DNA from 3 places in the Streptosporangium sp. NPDC023963 genome. Region 3 is predicted to be linked to each of the others. Evidence: predicted binding sites of a transcription regulator. Region 3 holds the regulator's gene; each other region holds the start of a gene.

Region 1 (4,634 bases), on a different contig from region 3:
CGACGAAGCACAAGAAGGCCGCGCTCGACTCCAAGCGCGGCAAGCTGTTCGCCAAGCTCATCAAGAACATCGAGGTCGCGGCCCGGACCGGCGGACCCGATCCGGACGGCAACCCGACGCTGTACGACGCCATCACCAAGGCGCGCAAGAGCTCGGTCCCGATCGACAACATCGAGCGTGCCCGTAAGCGCGGCGGCGGCCTGGAGGCCGGCGGCGCCGACTGGCAGACCATCATGTACGAGGGGTACGCCCCCGGCGGCGTCGCGGTGCTGATCGAGTGCCTCACCGACAACCGCAACCGCGCCGCCTCCGAGGTCCGCGTCGCGCTGACCCGCAACGGCGGCTCGCTGGCCGACCCCGGCTCGGTGTCCTACATGTTCAACCGCAAGGGCGTCGTGCTCGTCCCCAAGGGTGAGCTGGCCGAGGACGACGTGCTGGTCGCGGTCCTCGACGCGGGCGCCGAGGAGGTCAACGACCTGGGCGACCAGTTCGAGGTCGTCTCCGAGGCCACCGACCTCGTCCCGGTCCGCAAGGCCCTGCAGGAGGCCGGCATCGACTACGACTCGGCCGAGTCCGGCTTCATGCCGACGATGAACGTCCCGCTCGACGAGGACGGCGCGCGCAAGGTCTTCAGGCTGATCGACGCCCTCGAGGACAGCGACGACGTGCAGAACGTCTGGGCCAACTTCGACGTCTCCGACGAGGTCATGGAGAAGCTCGACGCGTAGCTCGGGCTGCTCGGTGTGATCTCGTGTGGTCTGCGAGGTTTGTCCGCGTGGTCGAGGGCATATCACGCGGACAATGGGCAATCCTGACCTGATTTTTGCCGTGGCGGGCGTCGCCGCGCTGCTCGCGGCCACGCTGCCGCGGCTCCTCAACCGCCGCCCCTTCTCGCTCCCGCTGGCCTGCCTGCTGGGCGGTCTCCTCCTCTACGCCCTGCCGCTGGAGCTGCCCGATCCCGATCCGGTGGCCCACCGGGCGCTGGTCGAGCACGCCACCGAGATCTGCGTGCTGATCTCGCTCATGGGCGCCGGGCTGGCCATCAACCGGCCCTTCGGGCGGCGCGACTGGTCCTCGACCTGGCGCCTGCTGGGGTGGACGCTCCCGCTGACCGTCCTCGCCGTGGCCGCCGCCGCGTACGGCCTGCTCGGCTGGCCCCTGGCCGCGGCGCTGCTGCTGGGCGCGGTGCTCGCGCCGACCGACCCGGTGCTCGCCTCCGACGTGCAGGTCGGTGAGCCCGTCGACTCGGAGAAGGCCGACGACGAGGTCCGCTTCACCCTCACCTCCGAGGCGGGCCTCAACGACGGCCTGGCCTTCCCTCTGGTGTACGCGGCGATCACGCTGGCCGTTGCCGGGGGTGTCGGCTGGATCGCCGAGTGGACGCTGGTGGACCTGCTCTACCGGTGCGCCGCGGGCGTGGTGTGCGGCCTGCTGATCGGCAAGGGACTGGGGCGGCTGTTCTTCCGCGCCCAGAAGTCCGACCTGCGGCTGGCAGAGCACCGCGACGGCTTCGTGGCGCTGGCCGCGACGTTCCTGGCCTACGGCCTCACCGAGCTGCTGCACGGTTATGGCTTCATCGCGGTGTTCGTGACCGCCTGCACCATCAGGGCGGCCGAGCGCAGCCACGGCTACAACGGGGTGCTGCACGGCTTCATAGAGCAGATCGAGCGGCTGTTCACCGCCTGGCTGATCGTGCTGCTCGGTGGCTTCGTCGCGATGGGCGGCCTGTCCGCGCTCACCTGGCAGGGCGCCGCGGTCGGCCTCCTGCTGCTGCTGGTCATCCGGCCGCTGACCGGCTGGCTCGCCGAACTGGGCGGCAGGGCCGGGCCGCGCGAGCGCGTCGCGACGGCGTTCTTCGGCATCCGCGGCATCGGCTCGCTGTTCTATCTCGCCTACGCCCTCGGTCAGGCCGACTTCGGCGTGCCCGCCGAGGAACTCTGGGCCGTGGTCGCCTTCACCGTGCTGGCCTCCCTGGGGATCCACGGCATCTCGGCCTCGCCGGTGATGAACCGCCTGGACCGGCTGCGCGACAGGAAGAGCGACGAGGACGACGAGGACGCGGAACCCGCCGCCCAGCACCTGTGAGCCCGGGCCCGCCGGCGGCCCCCGCGGCGGGCCGGGGAAGAGCCGTGCGCGGGCCGCTCCCACGCGGTAGAGTCTGCCACCGAACAGGTGTTCGGCGAGCGGAGGCGTGTCGGTGCGGTTGCCCGAGTTGCGGGTGATGGGGGTCGATCCCGGGCTTACCCGATGCGGGCTCGGCGCCGTCGAGGGGCGCCCCGGCGCGCCGCTGAGCCTGGTCAAGGTCGGGGTCGTCCGCACCCCCGCCGACGACGAGATCGGCGCCCGGCTGGTGGCGATCGAGGCGGGCATCGAGCGGTGGCTCGACGAGGTCCGGCCCGACGCGGTGGCCGTGGAGCGGGTCTTCGCCCAGCACAACCTCAGGACCGTGATGGGCACCGCGCAGGCCTCCGCCGTGGCGATCCTGTGCGCGTCCCGCAGGGGCCTGCCGGTCGCGCTGCACACGCCGTCCGAGGTCAAGGCCGCCATCACCGGCAGCGGCACGGCCGACAAGCAGCAGGTCGGCACGATGGTGACCCGCCTGCTGCGGCTGGACGCCATGCCCAAGCCCGCCGACGCCGCCGACGCGCTCGCCCTCGCGATCTGCCACGTGTGGCGGGGCGGGGCCCAGAGCAGGCTGGCCGAGGCCGCCGCGAAGGCGGCGAGCGCCACCACCACCCCCGCCGCCTACTTCCGAGGCCGTGGCAGGGCCGGACACCCGAGAGGAACCGCGAAGTGATCGCCTCGGTGCGAGGGCAGGTGACCGCGATCGCCGCCGACGGTGCGGTCGTCGAGGTCGGCGGGGTGGGAGTCCTGGTGCACTGCACGCCGGGCACGCTGGCGACGCTCAGGGCGGGCGAGGAGGCCAGGCTCGCCACCTCGCTGGTGGTCCGCGAGGAGTCGCTCACCCTGTTCGGCTTCGTCACCGACGACGAGCGCGGCATCTTCGAGATGCTGCAGACGGCGAGCGGGGTCGGCCCCAAGGTCGCCCTGGCGATGCTGGCCGTGCACACCCCCAACGCGCTCCGGGTGGCGGTGGCCTCCGCCGACGTCAAGGCGCTGACCAGGGTCCCCGGGGTGGGTCCGAAGGGCGCCCAGCGGATCATCGTCGACCTCAAGAACAAGCTCGGCACGCCGGAGGAGGCCGTCAACGCGGCCCTCGACGGCCGCGTCGCCGCGCCCGCCTGGCGCGCCCAGGTCCACTCCGGGCTGGTCGGTCTGGGCTACTCGGGGCGGGACGCCGACGAGGCGGTCGCCGTCGTCGAGCCGCAGGCCGACGCCGAGCTGGCCGAGGGCCGCACCCCGCAGGTGGCGGCCCTGCTCAAGGCCGCGCTCCGCGCGCTGAGCGTGCGATGAGGGACGGGCGCGCCGTAGGGGACGTGTGCGGCGAGACGGTGGGCGGGGCCGCCGCGCGGTCCCCGGAGGGCTCCGGCGGTTCCGCCGCACGGCGAGAGGGGGAGGGGCGGCGTGGGTTCCGACCGTGATCTGGTGTCGCCGGACGCCGAGGGCGACGAGAGATACATCGAGGCGGCGCTGCGGCCCAAGCGGCTGGAGGAGTTCATCGGCCAGACGCGGGTGCGCGAGCAGCTGTCGCTGGTGCTGCAGAGCGCGCTGCGGCGCAACCGGCCGCCGGACCACGTGCTGATGAGCGGCGGACCAGGGCTGGGCAAGACGACTCTCTCCATGATCATCGCGACCGAGCTCTCCGTGCCCCTCCGGATCACCTCGGGGCCCGCGCTGGAGCGGGCCGGCGACCTCGCGGCGATCCTGTCGACCCTCTCCGAGGGCGAGGTCCTGTTCATCGACGAGATCCACCGGATGGCCAGGCCCGCCGAGGAGATGCTCTACCTCGCGATGGAGGACTTCCGCGTCGACATCGTGGTGGGCAAGGGGCCGGGGGCGACCGCGATCCCGCTGGAGATCGCCCCGTTCACCCTGGTCGGCGCCACCACCCGGGCCGGCATGCTTCCCGCGCCGCTGCGCGACCGCTTCGGTTTCGTCGCGCACATGGACTTCTACGCGGTCGCCGAGCTGGAGGAGGTGCTGCACCGCTCCTCCCGCCTGCTGGGCGTCACGCTCCCCGGCGACGCCGCCCGCGAGATCGCCGGCCGCTCCCGGGGCACCCCCCGCATCGCCAACCGGCTGCTGCGCCGGGTCCGCGACTTCGCCGAGGTGCGCGCCGAGGGCGTCGTCACCAGGGATGTCGCCTCCGCCGCGCTCAACCTCTACGAGGTCGACGCCGAGGGGCTCGACCGGCTCGACCGGGCGGTGCTCGGGGCGCTGCTGCGCAAGTTCGGCGGCGGGCCGGTGGGACTGTCGACGCTGGCGGTCGCGGTGGGGGAGGAGCCGGAGACGGTCGAAGTGGTCGCCGAGCCGTTCCTGGTGCGGCAGGGGCTGCTGGCCCGCACCCCCCGTGGCCGGGTGGCGACCGCCGCGGCCTGGACCCACATGGGGCTGGTGCCCCCGCCGGACGCCTTCGGGGCCTCGTTTCTCATCGATCTTGAGGATGACCCCGGGGCCGTCTAGCGTTGGGAGTCAGTAGGGAAGTCGTACAGGATTGATCACAGATCGATGAC
Region 2 (4,634 bases), on a different contig from region 3:
TCGACCACACGCCGAAGGCCGCCCCGCTGCCGGTCTGACGCCGTCGCGCCCCCGCCGCCCCCCGCTCCCGCCGGGGGCACGGCAGCCGGTGGGCGGTCCCCGTCCGGCCGGGCCCCGGTCACCGGGGACCGCCGCGGAGCCGCCCGGCGCGCCCGGCCCGGCCGGGCCGGGCGGCCCGGTTCCCCGGGAGGGGTACGCCGGTGCGGGGCGTCCCGGGAGGGCGGCGTCCCGGCGGGGACCCGTAGCGTCGATCTTGACTTGCTCGGACTTCAGCCCACCCAGGGGCGGCGTCCCGGCGGGGACCCGTAGCTCCGGCCGGTGGCTCAGCCGCCCAGCGGCAGGGTGGTCCCGAGGATCGCGTAGCGCTCGTGCCCGCCGGGGAAGACGAACTGCGTGAGCAGGTCCACGAAGCCGATGTTCCGGTAGAGGTGCCGGGCCGGGGTGGGCCGGTCGCGGGTCGACAGCACGGCGGTGCGCTCCAGGCGGCCCGCGCACATGCCCGTGATCATCGCCCGGCCGATGCCCTTCCCCTGGTAGTCGGGGTGGACGTGGATCTCGGCGAGCTCCAGCGCGTCGCCCAGCCAGCCGCGGGCGCCGCCCTCGCCGTGTTTCTCCACGAGGGCCCGCCTGACCACGTCGTGCCACCACTGGCCGGGAACCCCGTGGAAGCCGTAGGCGATGCCCACCGGTGTGCCGTCGGCCAGCTCGGCGAACAGGCAGGTGAAGGCGGGATGGGTGGCGTGGTTTCCCATGATGAGCCTGCGGCCGGCGATCTGGTCGGCGGGCGGGTTCATCGCCTCGGTGTAGACGTGGAGGACCGCGTCCAGCCGGAGCCTGAACTCGTCGGGTCCGATCCGTCGCAGTCCGATCACGCGTCGCACCCTAGCAGTGCGGACGTGGCGCGGGTCGGCACGAGACGCGGGTGCGCGCCTGGTGGGTGCGGCCTCAGGCGCCGTGGAAGGTCGTCATTCGACCTCGACGGGGACCCCGCCGGTGATGCGGACGAGCTCCTCGAAGGAGGTCGGGAAAACGGTGTGCGGATGGCCGGCGGCGGCCCAGACGACCTCGTGCTTGCCGAGCCAGGTGTCGACCAGGGTCCTGACCGGCGCGGGGTGGCCGATCGGGGCGACGCCGCCGATGACCTGACCGGTGGCCGCCCGCACGAAGGCGGGGTCGGCACGCCGCACCTTCGCCGCGCCCGCCGTCCTGGCGATCAGGTCGGTGTCGACCCGGTGGGCTCCGCTGGTCAGCACCAGGAGCGGCTCGCCGTCGGCGTCGAATATCAGGCTGTTGGCGATGGCGCCGACCTCGCAGCCGAGCTGCGCGGCCGCGGTGGCGGCGGTCGGGGTGGCCTCCGCGAAGACGACGATCTCGCCGGGGACGCCGTGCTCGCGCAGGACGGCGGCGACCTTCTCGATGTTCGGATGCAACTTTTCTGGCACGCGGCCACTCTAAACAGATTGACCGTTGATTGCCGCTTTATAACCGGCGGCCTGCACGGGGAACCCGTGCGCTATGGTCCCTTGACCTGATCCATAGTGATATGAGGAGTTGATTGAAAGTGGGGGTTGGACAGCGGCAGGGAGTGGCCGCGCTGATGACGGCGGGGGCCGTGCTCCTCTCTTCCGCGGGCGTCACCCTTTTCGCGGGCGCCGCCGCGGCCCAGACCTCGGCTTCCCCGGCGGTCTCGGCCGTGGCGGCGACGGGGGCGAGCCCGTTCGTCGCGCCGGGCAAGACGCTCAAGCTCGGCGCGAAGGGCGCCACGGTGAAGGTGCTCCAGACCCGGCTGGCCGAGCTCGGCTACGCCCCGGGCAGGATCGACGGCCGCTACGGCGGGGCGACCCTGGCGGCGGTCTGGGCCTTCCAGAAGGTCAACGGCGTCACGCCGACCAGCACCGTGGCGCGCAGGACCTGGGCCGCCCTGGAGGCCCCGCGGGCGCCGAAGGTGCTCGTGCCCAGCGGGAAGCCGACCCGGGTGGAGGTCAACCTCGCCAAGCAGGTGATGGTCCTCTACGTCGGCGGTGTGGCGAAACTGGTCAGCCACATCTCCTCCGGCAGCGGGATCGCCTACTGCGAGACGGCCACCTGGGAGGGCAGGGCCCAGCGGTTCTGCGGCGACGCCCGCACGCCGACGGGCGACTACAAGACCACCTGGCGCAGGGACGGCTGGCACAAGTCCTACCTGGGCCAGCTCTACAACCCGATCTTCTTCAACGGGGGCATCGCCTTCCACGGCGCGCTGTCGGTGCCGCTGGCGCCCGCCTCCCACGGCTGCGTACGGCTGCCGATGCACGTGGCGGAGGTCCTTCCCGGCCTGCTCGGTACGGGAGTGCCGGTGCACGTCCGGGGCAGGTTCGTCCGGTAGGGCGGCGGAACGGGCGGTCCGGCGGGCGTGACCCCGCCGGTCGTGAACCGGGGCCCCGGGAGATGGTGATCTCCCGGGGCCCTTTCGCGTGCCCGCGCGCACCGATCTCCCGGGTCCGCAGGTGCCCTCACACACCCGAAGATCGAACTTTTGTTCGCCGTTTTACTTGACAGTGTTAGTGATCGAATTTATGTTCGATGTGATGACACGGGGCTCGCGGCTCGTGTCCAAGGGCGGCCGATCCGGTCCACGTCGTCGGCGGAGACGATCGGGCCAGGTCAGGACGGGCGGGGAGAGGGGAAGCTCCTCGTCCGGCCGTCCGGTGGATTTGTCGGTGGGGTCTGCGAGTGTGATACCGCCGGCGAAAACGCCGGAGCCGCTCGCGACCAAGGAGGCTGAAGCACTATGACCCCTCGGCTCGGCGATTCCGGTGGGCCCCGGTTGTCCCCCACGGTGCGGGCACACCTTTCAGACGCGCGCGACTGCCTCGAAGAGGCCGCCGCCGCCCGGACTTCCGCCGCGCGTTACGTCGCGGCCCATCTCGCCGCGCTCAGGGCGGCCGCTGCCGTCCTGGCGGCCCGTCCCCGTCCCATGGAGGGCCGCAGGAGGCGCAGGCTGCGCAGCGCCTGGGAGATGCTGCCCGAGGCCGAGCCCCGCCTGGCCGAGTGGGCACCCTACTTCGAGACGAGCGCGGCCAAGCGGGCCGCCGCCGAGGCGGGCCTGACCCGCACGGTGTCCTCGCGGGACGCCGAGGAGCTCATCTCCGAGGCGGAGCGTTTCGTCACCGCCGTGGAGAAGCTGCTCGGCGTGCCGAGCCAGCCCATGCTCCCCGGCCGGGTCCCCCTGGCCGGTTAGAGCACCGGATCCCCCTAGCCGGTTGGAGCCGGAGCGGCCTCCCACCAGGGGTCGCCGCCCGGGCTCACCGGCGCCGTCCCCGTACGTCTCCGTGCCCGCCGGTCCCCCCGGACGGCACGAGGACGTACGGGGACGTTTTTCGTGCCCCCGTCCCGTCGTGCCGCTCGCCTGTCGTGCTGCCTGTCCGTCGTGCCGCTCGCCTGTCGTGCCGCTCGTCCCGTGGCGCCGCCCGTCCCGGGCCGCCCCCGGGCCGCCCCCGGGCCGTCCTCGCTCCGTCCGTTCTCACGCCGCCGTCGTGGAGTTCTGGCGGGCGGCGCGGTGACGTAGCAGGAGCATGGCGGCGTCGTCGCTCAGCGGCCTGCCCACGTGGTCGAGCAGGTCGGCGCGGAGGGCGTCCAGCGAGCCCTGGGGGTCGTCGCCGTCCAGCAGGTGCGCCCGCTCCAGCAGGGGGTAGAACTCGCCGACCCCGTCGCGCGCCTCGATGACCCCGTCGGTGTAGAAGAGCACCTGGTCGCCCGGCTCGAACGGGATGTGGTGCGGCTGCGGCTCGCTGGCCTTGAGGGCGCTCATGCCCAGCGGGAGCGCCTCGTCCGGCGGGTCGGCGAACCAGATCCCGCCCTCGGCGTCGAGCACCATGGGCGCCGGATGGCCGCAGTTGATGACGGTGATGGTGGAACCGCCGCTGATCTCGGCCAGCACGGCGGTCACGAACTGCTCGCCGGACAGCTCGCGGGTCAGGGCGTTCTCCAGACGCGCCACGACGCCCTGGAGCGTCCTCTCGTCGTGGGCCGCCTCCCGGAAGGCCCCGAGCACCACGGCGGCCGTCTCCACGGCCTCCAGGCCCTTGCCCTGGACGTCCCCCACGATGATCCGCACCCCGTGCGGGGTGGTGACGACCTCGTACAGGTCGCCGCCGATCCTGGCCTCCGCCGTGGCGGAGGTGTACGAGACGGCCACGCCGATGCCCGGTCCCGCGCGGCGGGGCACCGGGCGCAGCAGCACCCGCTGGGCGGCCTCGGCCACCGAGCGCACGTCGGCGAGCTGGTGTTCGTGGCGCAGCCGCCCGGCGCTGGCCAGCACGCTGGCCATGGTGACGCCGAGGATGGCGAGGAGGGTGATGTCGGTGCGGGGCATCCAGAGGATGTCGTTGTAGGCGCCGAGCGCGAAGCACAGCACCAGGGCGACGACGCCGACCACCGTGGTGCGGGCCAGGCCGCACGCCACGCTGGCGAAGGCCGGGCCGAGGGCGAGCAGCGGCAGGAGGCCGGACGTGGGGCCCGAGCCGAAGTCGATCAGGGCCACCACGGCCATGACGACGAACGGCAGGAGTTTCAGGGTGTCCTGGGTCTTGGTGGTGCCTATCGAGGTCAGCAGCCGCAGGAACGCACGCGTCTTGGTCGACCCCAGCGACGTC
Region 3 (4,634 bases):
CTGTCCGACATCGACCGGCTGTCCACCGAGAAGGAGAAGACCGGCGTCTTCCTGGGCCGGTACGCGATCAACCCGGTCAACGGCGAGCGCATGCCGGTCTGGGCGGCCGACTACGTGCTGTCCGACTACGGCCACGGCGCCATCATGGCCGTGCCCGCGCACGACCAGCGCGACCTGGACTTCGCCCGCGCCTTCGACCTGCCGGTACGGGTGGTCGTGCACACCGGCCTGGCCGATCCGGGCGAGACCGGCGTCGCCACCTCCGGTGACGGCGCGATGGTCAACTCCGGCCCGCTGGACGGCCTGGCCAAGACCGAGGCGATCCGGAAGATCATCGAGGTGCTGAGCGAGCGGGGCACCGGACGGTTCACGGTCAACTTCCGGCTGCGCGACTGGCTGCTGTCGCGCCAGCGCTTCTGGGGCTGCCCGATCCCGATCATCCACTGCGCCGACTGCGGCGAGGTCCCCGTCCCCGACGACCAGCTGCCCGTCACCCTGCCCGACATGCGCGGCGAGGCCCTGGCGCCCAAGGGCGTCTCCCCGCTGGCCTCGGCCGAGGACTGGGTGAACGTCTCCTGTCCCAAGTGCGGCGGCCCGGCCAAGCGCGACACCGACACGATGGACACCTTCGTCGACTCCTCGTGGTACTTCCTGCGCTACGTCGACCCGGCGTACGAGGACGGCCCGTTCGACGTCGAGCGCGTCCGCAGGTGGGGTCCGATCGACCAGTACATCGGCGGCGTCGAGCACGCCGTGCTGCACCTGCTGTACGCCAGGTTCTTCACCAAGGTCCTGCACGACATGGGGATGATCGACTTTGTCGAGCCCTTCACCCGCCTGCTGAACCAGGGGCAGGTCATCAACCAGGGCAAGGCGATGTCCAAGTCGCTGGGCAACGGCGTCGACCTGGGCCGGCAGATCGACGCCTACGGTGTCGACGCGGTCAGGCTGACCGTCGTCTTCGCCGGACCGCCCGAGGAGGACATCGACTGGGCCGACGTCTCCCCGGCGGCGTCGCAGAAGTTCCTGGCCCGCGCGTTCCGGGTGATGGCCGAGGCCGGCGCGGCCTCGGCACCCGGGGTGGATGTCACCGCCGGAGACCTGAACCTGCGCAAGGTCGTCCACCACACCATCGACGAGGTCACCAGGCTGGTCGACTCCCACCGCTTCAACGTCGCGGTGGCCCGCATGATGGAGCTGACGAGCGCGGCCCGCAAGGCCATCGACTCCGGGCCCGGCGCCGCCGACCCGGCGGTCAGGGAGGCCGCCGAGACCCTGGCGGTCATGCTGTCCCTGGTCGCGCCGTACGCGGCGGAGGAGGGCTGGGAGCGGCTGGGACACTCCGCCTCGGTAGCCACCGCGGGCTGGCCGGTCGCCGACCCGGCGCTGCTGGTCCAGGAGTCGGTCACCTGTGTCGTCCAGGTCGCGGGCAAGGTGCGAGACCGGCTGGAGGTCTCCCCGGAGATCTCCGAGGCGGACCTGGAGGCGCTGGCCCTGGAGTCGGAGAAGGTCCGGTCCTTCCTGTCCGGGGCGCCGCGAAAGGTGATCGTCCGCGCGCCCAAGCTGGTCAACATCGTCCCGTAGGCGGCGGGGAAGCCCTGAAAACGCCGGATGGGTGGTGTCCCGATGTCGGGACACCACCCATCCGGCGTGTCGCGCGTCCTGCGGCGCGTGGTGTGGAACTCGCGTCGGAACGGCGTGTTTCGAACCTCGCTCAGCGGGTGCGGAGAAGAGCCCAGCGAGGAGAGGAGCTCGGCGGGCTCAGCGGGCGCGGAGCAAGAACGGTCCGGAGCTCGCCCGGAACGCTCGTGTCAGAGCTTGCGGAGGACCGCGACGACCTTGCCGAGCACGGTGGCCTCGTCACCCGGGATCGGGTCGTAGTTGGGGTTGTGCGGGACCAGCCAGACATGGCCGTCTCTACGCTTGAAGGTCTTGACCGTGGCCTCGCCGTCGATCATCGCCGCGACCACGTCGCCGTTGTCGGCGACCGGCTGCTGGCGTACGACCACCCAGTCACCGTTGGCGATGGCGGCCTCGATCATCGAGTCACCGGTCACCTGGAGGAGGAAGAGGGTGCCCTCGCCGACAAGCTGCTTGGGCAGGGCGAAGACGTCCTCGATGCTCTCCTCGGCGAGGATGGGACCACCGGCGGCGATCCGGCCGACCAGGGGAACGTAGGCGGCGGTCGGGCGGCTGACCGGGGCCTCGTCCTCGCCGGAGTCGGGATCCACCCACAGCACGGGCTCGCCGGGAAGGCGGACCTCCAGGGCGCGGGGGCGGTGCGGATCACGCCGCAGGTAGCCCTTGCGCTGCAACGCCGTCAGCTGGTGCGACACGCTGGAGGTGCTGGTGAGCTGCACCGCCTCACCGATCTCCCGCATGGACGGCGGGTAGCCGCGCTGCTGCACGGAATCGCGGATCACCTCAAGGATCTTCCGCTGCCTAGGGGTGAGGCCAAGGGAGTCACGCCTTCGCACCGCCAGGTCGCTGGCGGCCGAACCGTTCTCGTTGTGCTGGCTCATACGAACTCCTCGCCTCCCGGTCTGTATTTAACGCGTCGCGCACAGCGACCATACCTCGGCTGAAGATCATATTCAAACAATTGTTCGAATGTCCTCGAAATCGGCGACGCCGTGGTGTACAACATCGTACGGGAGTTCGATCGACATCGTGTTCGATTCGCCGATCTTTCTTCGACATGTGTTCGGCCAGGTCGAGGGGATGGGGGTCACCATGAAACCGACCACGACGACACCGCGATCCAGGACCGCGTCGGCATCCCGGGCGGCGCGGCGATCACCGGAGGCGCCGCGCCTGCGGCTCGTGCCGCCCCCGCGACCGGAGCCGGAGCCGGGGTCGGGGTCGGGGTCGGGGTCGGAGTCCGCGCGGAGGTCCGAGGCGGGGCCCGGGCCGGGATCCGTATGGGGGCCGGTGCTGCCGGGATCACCGCCGGGACCGCGTACCGGCCGTGGGTCGGGGCAGTGGTCCGGGCAGGGGGCAGAGCAGAGGGCCGAGCGGGTGTCCGGGCGCGAATCCGGGCAGGCGGCCGGTCGCGAGCCGGGACGGAGGTCCGGGCAGGGGGCTGGGCGGAGGTCCGGGCAGGGGTCCGAGCGGCTGGCCGGGCGCGAATCCGGGCAGGGGCCCGGTCGCGAGCCCGGGCGGCCGTCCGGGCGTGAGCGGAGACGACGACCCGGCCGCGAGCCGGGGTGGAGGCCCGGCCGCGAGCCGGAGCGGGGACTCGAGGGAGGGTCCGGGCCGGGAAGGGCGCCGGGCCCGGCGGCGGCGTCCGCGGCGCGGGCCCGCCGTCCCGGGGTCGCCCGTCCGGCGCCCGTCCGGCGGCCACTCCGGCTCACCAGGCGTGGAAGGATCGTGGCGGTGGCGGTGCTCGCGCTCCTCACCCTGGGGGCGCTCTGGATCGGCGGGCGCATCGACATGGCCTCGGCGGGCGGGCGGCCGGACCTCGAGGACCTTCCCCGGATCACGGTGCACGCGGGCGACACGCTGTGGGAGATCGCGGACGCGTTGACGGAGGAGGCCGACACCGGCTCGACGGTCCGTCGTGTCATGGACCTCAACGGGCTGTCCGGCTCCTCGGTCCGGCCGGGGACCCGGCTCTACCTCCCCGAGGGCCTCGTCCGCTGAGGCCCGGGAGGGCCTGTCCCCTGAGGCGGGGGAGGAGCGGCGGCGTACGCGGGGGAGGGGTCCGGGAGGGCGGTGGCGGGCCGGGAGAGGATGTGCGGGGTGTCCTCGCCTGACAGGTCGCCCGGGGCGCGTGTGAGGGAAGGGATGCCCGGGACGGGAGGGGTCTCGCCCGCATGGCGACACGCCGCGATGTGACGGCTGATCAGCGACTTCGTCCGGCAAGGTCGTTTCAACTTGCGTTCATGGTCGCGCACTTCTACGGTTGGACCACAACATCTAGTGGCTGCATCGCAACCCTTCACCACAGATTGTGTTTCCATTACCGCACCTCGACTATTCGAAGGTGTGTGCGCGAGCGTCTGTGCGTGCGCGTGGTGGGTAGGTGAAATGGGTCGGCCGCTTCGGTAGTCAGGGAGGCGACACACGTGCATTGTCCGTTCTGTCGCCATCTGGACACGCGAGTCATCGACAGCCGGGCCACCGAGGACGGTGGGGCCATCCGCCGCAGGCGCACGTGCTCCGAATGCGGGCGCAGGTTCACCACGCAGGAGACCGTCCTGCTCATGGTGAGCAAGCGCAGCGGTGTGACGGAACCGTTCTTCAGGGACAAGGTGATCGCCGGAGTCCGGCGGGCGTGCCAGGGACGGTCAGTCAGCGAGGACTCCCTGGCGCAGCTGGGCCAGCGGGTCGAGGAGAGCATCCGGGCCACCGGGTGTGCCGAGATCGCGGCCCACGAGGTCGGGCTGGCCATCCTGGGCCCGCTCCGCGAGCTGGACGAGGTGGCGTACCTGCGGTTCGCCTCCGTCTACCGGGGGTTCGAGACCCTGGCCGACTTCGAGGCGGAGATCGAGCGGCTCCGGGCGGAGCGCTCCACCGAGCAGGACTGATGCAGACCCCGGGCGCCGGGGGTGAGGCGGCGCGTTGGTGTGGTCCGATTCGAGGGTTCTACGGAGCCCCAGGAGGGGGAAGTCATGACGGAGACTGTCGGCGCG

Evidence for each region. Region 3 encodes LexA, which represses DNA repair genes until DNA is damaged. Its sites were predicted from a motif close to TCGAACANNTGTTCGA; they were not measured.
Region 1: a site for LexA is predicted at 2,165-2,180, ahead of ruvC (crossover junction endodeoxyribonuclease RuvC). Genes of this name have one in related genera too.
Region 2: a site for LexA is predicted at 2,508-2,523, ahead of AB0F88_RS02455 (SAV_6107 family HEPN domain-containing protein). Genes of this name have one in related genera too.

The regions. Positions count from the first base shown of each region.
Region 1 is NZ_JBEZZK010000001.1:49,119-53,752, reverse strand. It holds gene AB0F88_RS00240 (YebC/PmpR family DNA-binding transcriptional regulator) at 1-728, shown strand, start outside; gene AB0F88_RS00235 (cation:proton antiporter) at 802-2,085, shown strand; gene ruvC (crossover junction endodeoxyribonuclease RuvC) at 2,213-2,797, shown strand; gene ruvA (Holliday junction branch migration protein RuvA) at 2,794-3,414, shown strand; gene ruvB (Holliday junction branch migration DNA helicase RuvB) at 3,526-4,584, shown strand.
Region 2 is NZ_JBEZZK010000001.1:594,501-599,134, reverse strand. It holds gene metF (methylenetetrahydrofolate reductase [NAD(P)H]) at 1-38, shown strand, start outside; gene AB0F88_RS02470 (GNAT family N-acetyltransferase) at 324-872, opposite strand; gene AB0F88_RS02465 (YbaK/EbsC family protein) at 966-1,442, opposite strand; gene AB0F88_RS02460 (L,D-transpeptidase family protein) at 1,562-2,365, shown strand; gene AB0F88_RS02455 (SAV_6107 family HEPN domain-containing protein) at 2,771-3,220, shown strand; gene AB0F88_RS02450 (PP2C family protein-serine/threonine phosphatase) at 3,503-4,634, opposite strand, start outside.
Region 3 is NZ_JBEZZK010000003.1:604,680-609,313, reverse strand. It holds gene leuS (leucine--tRNA ligase) at 1-1,584, shown strand, start outside; gene lexA (transcriptional repressor LexA) at 1,812-2,522, opposite strand; gene AB0F88_RS13930 (LysM peptidoglycan-binding domain-containing protein) at 3,376-3,642, shown strand; gene nrdR (transcriptional regulator NrdR) at 4,068-4,529, shown strand; gene AB0F88_RS13920 (vitamin B12-dependent ribonucleotide reductase) at 4,614-4,634, shown strand, end outside.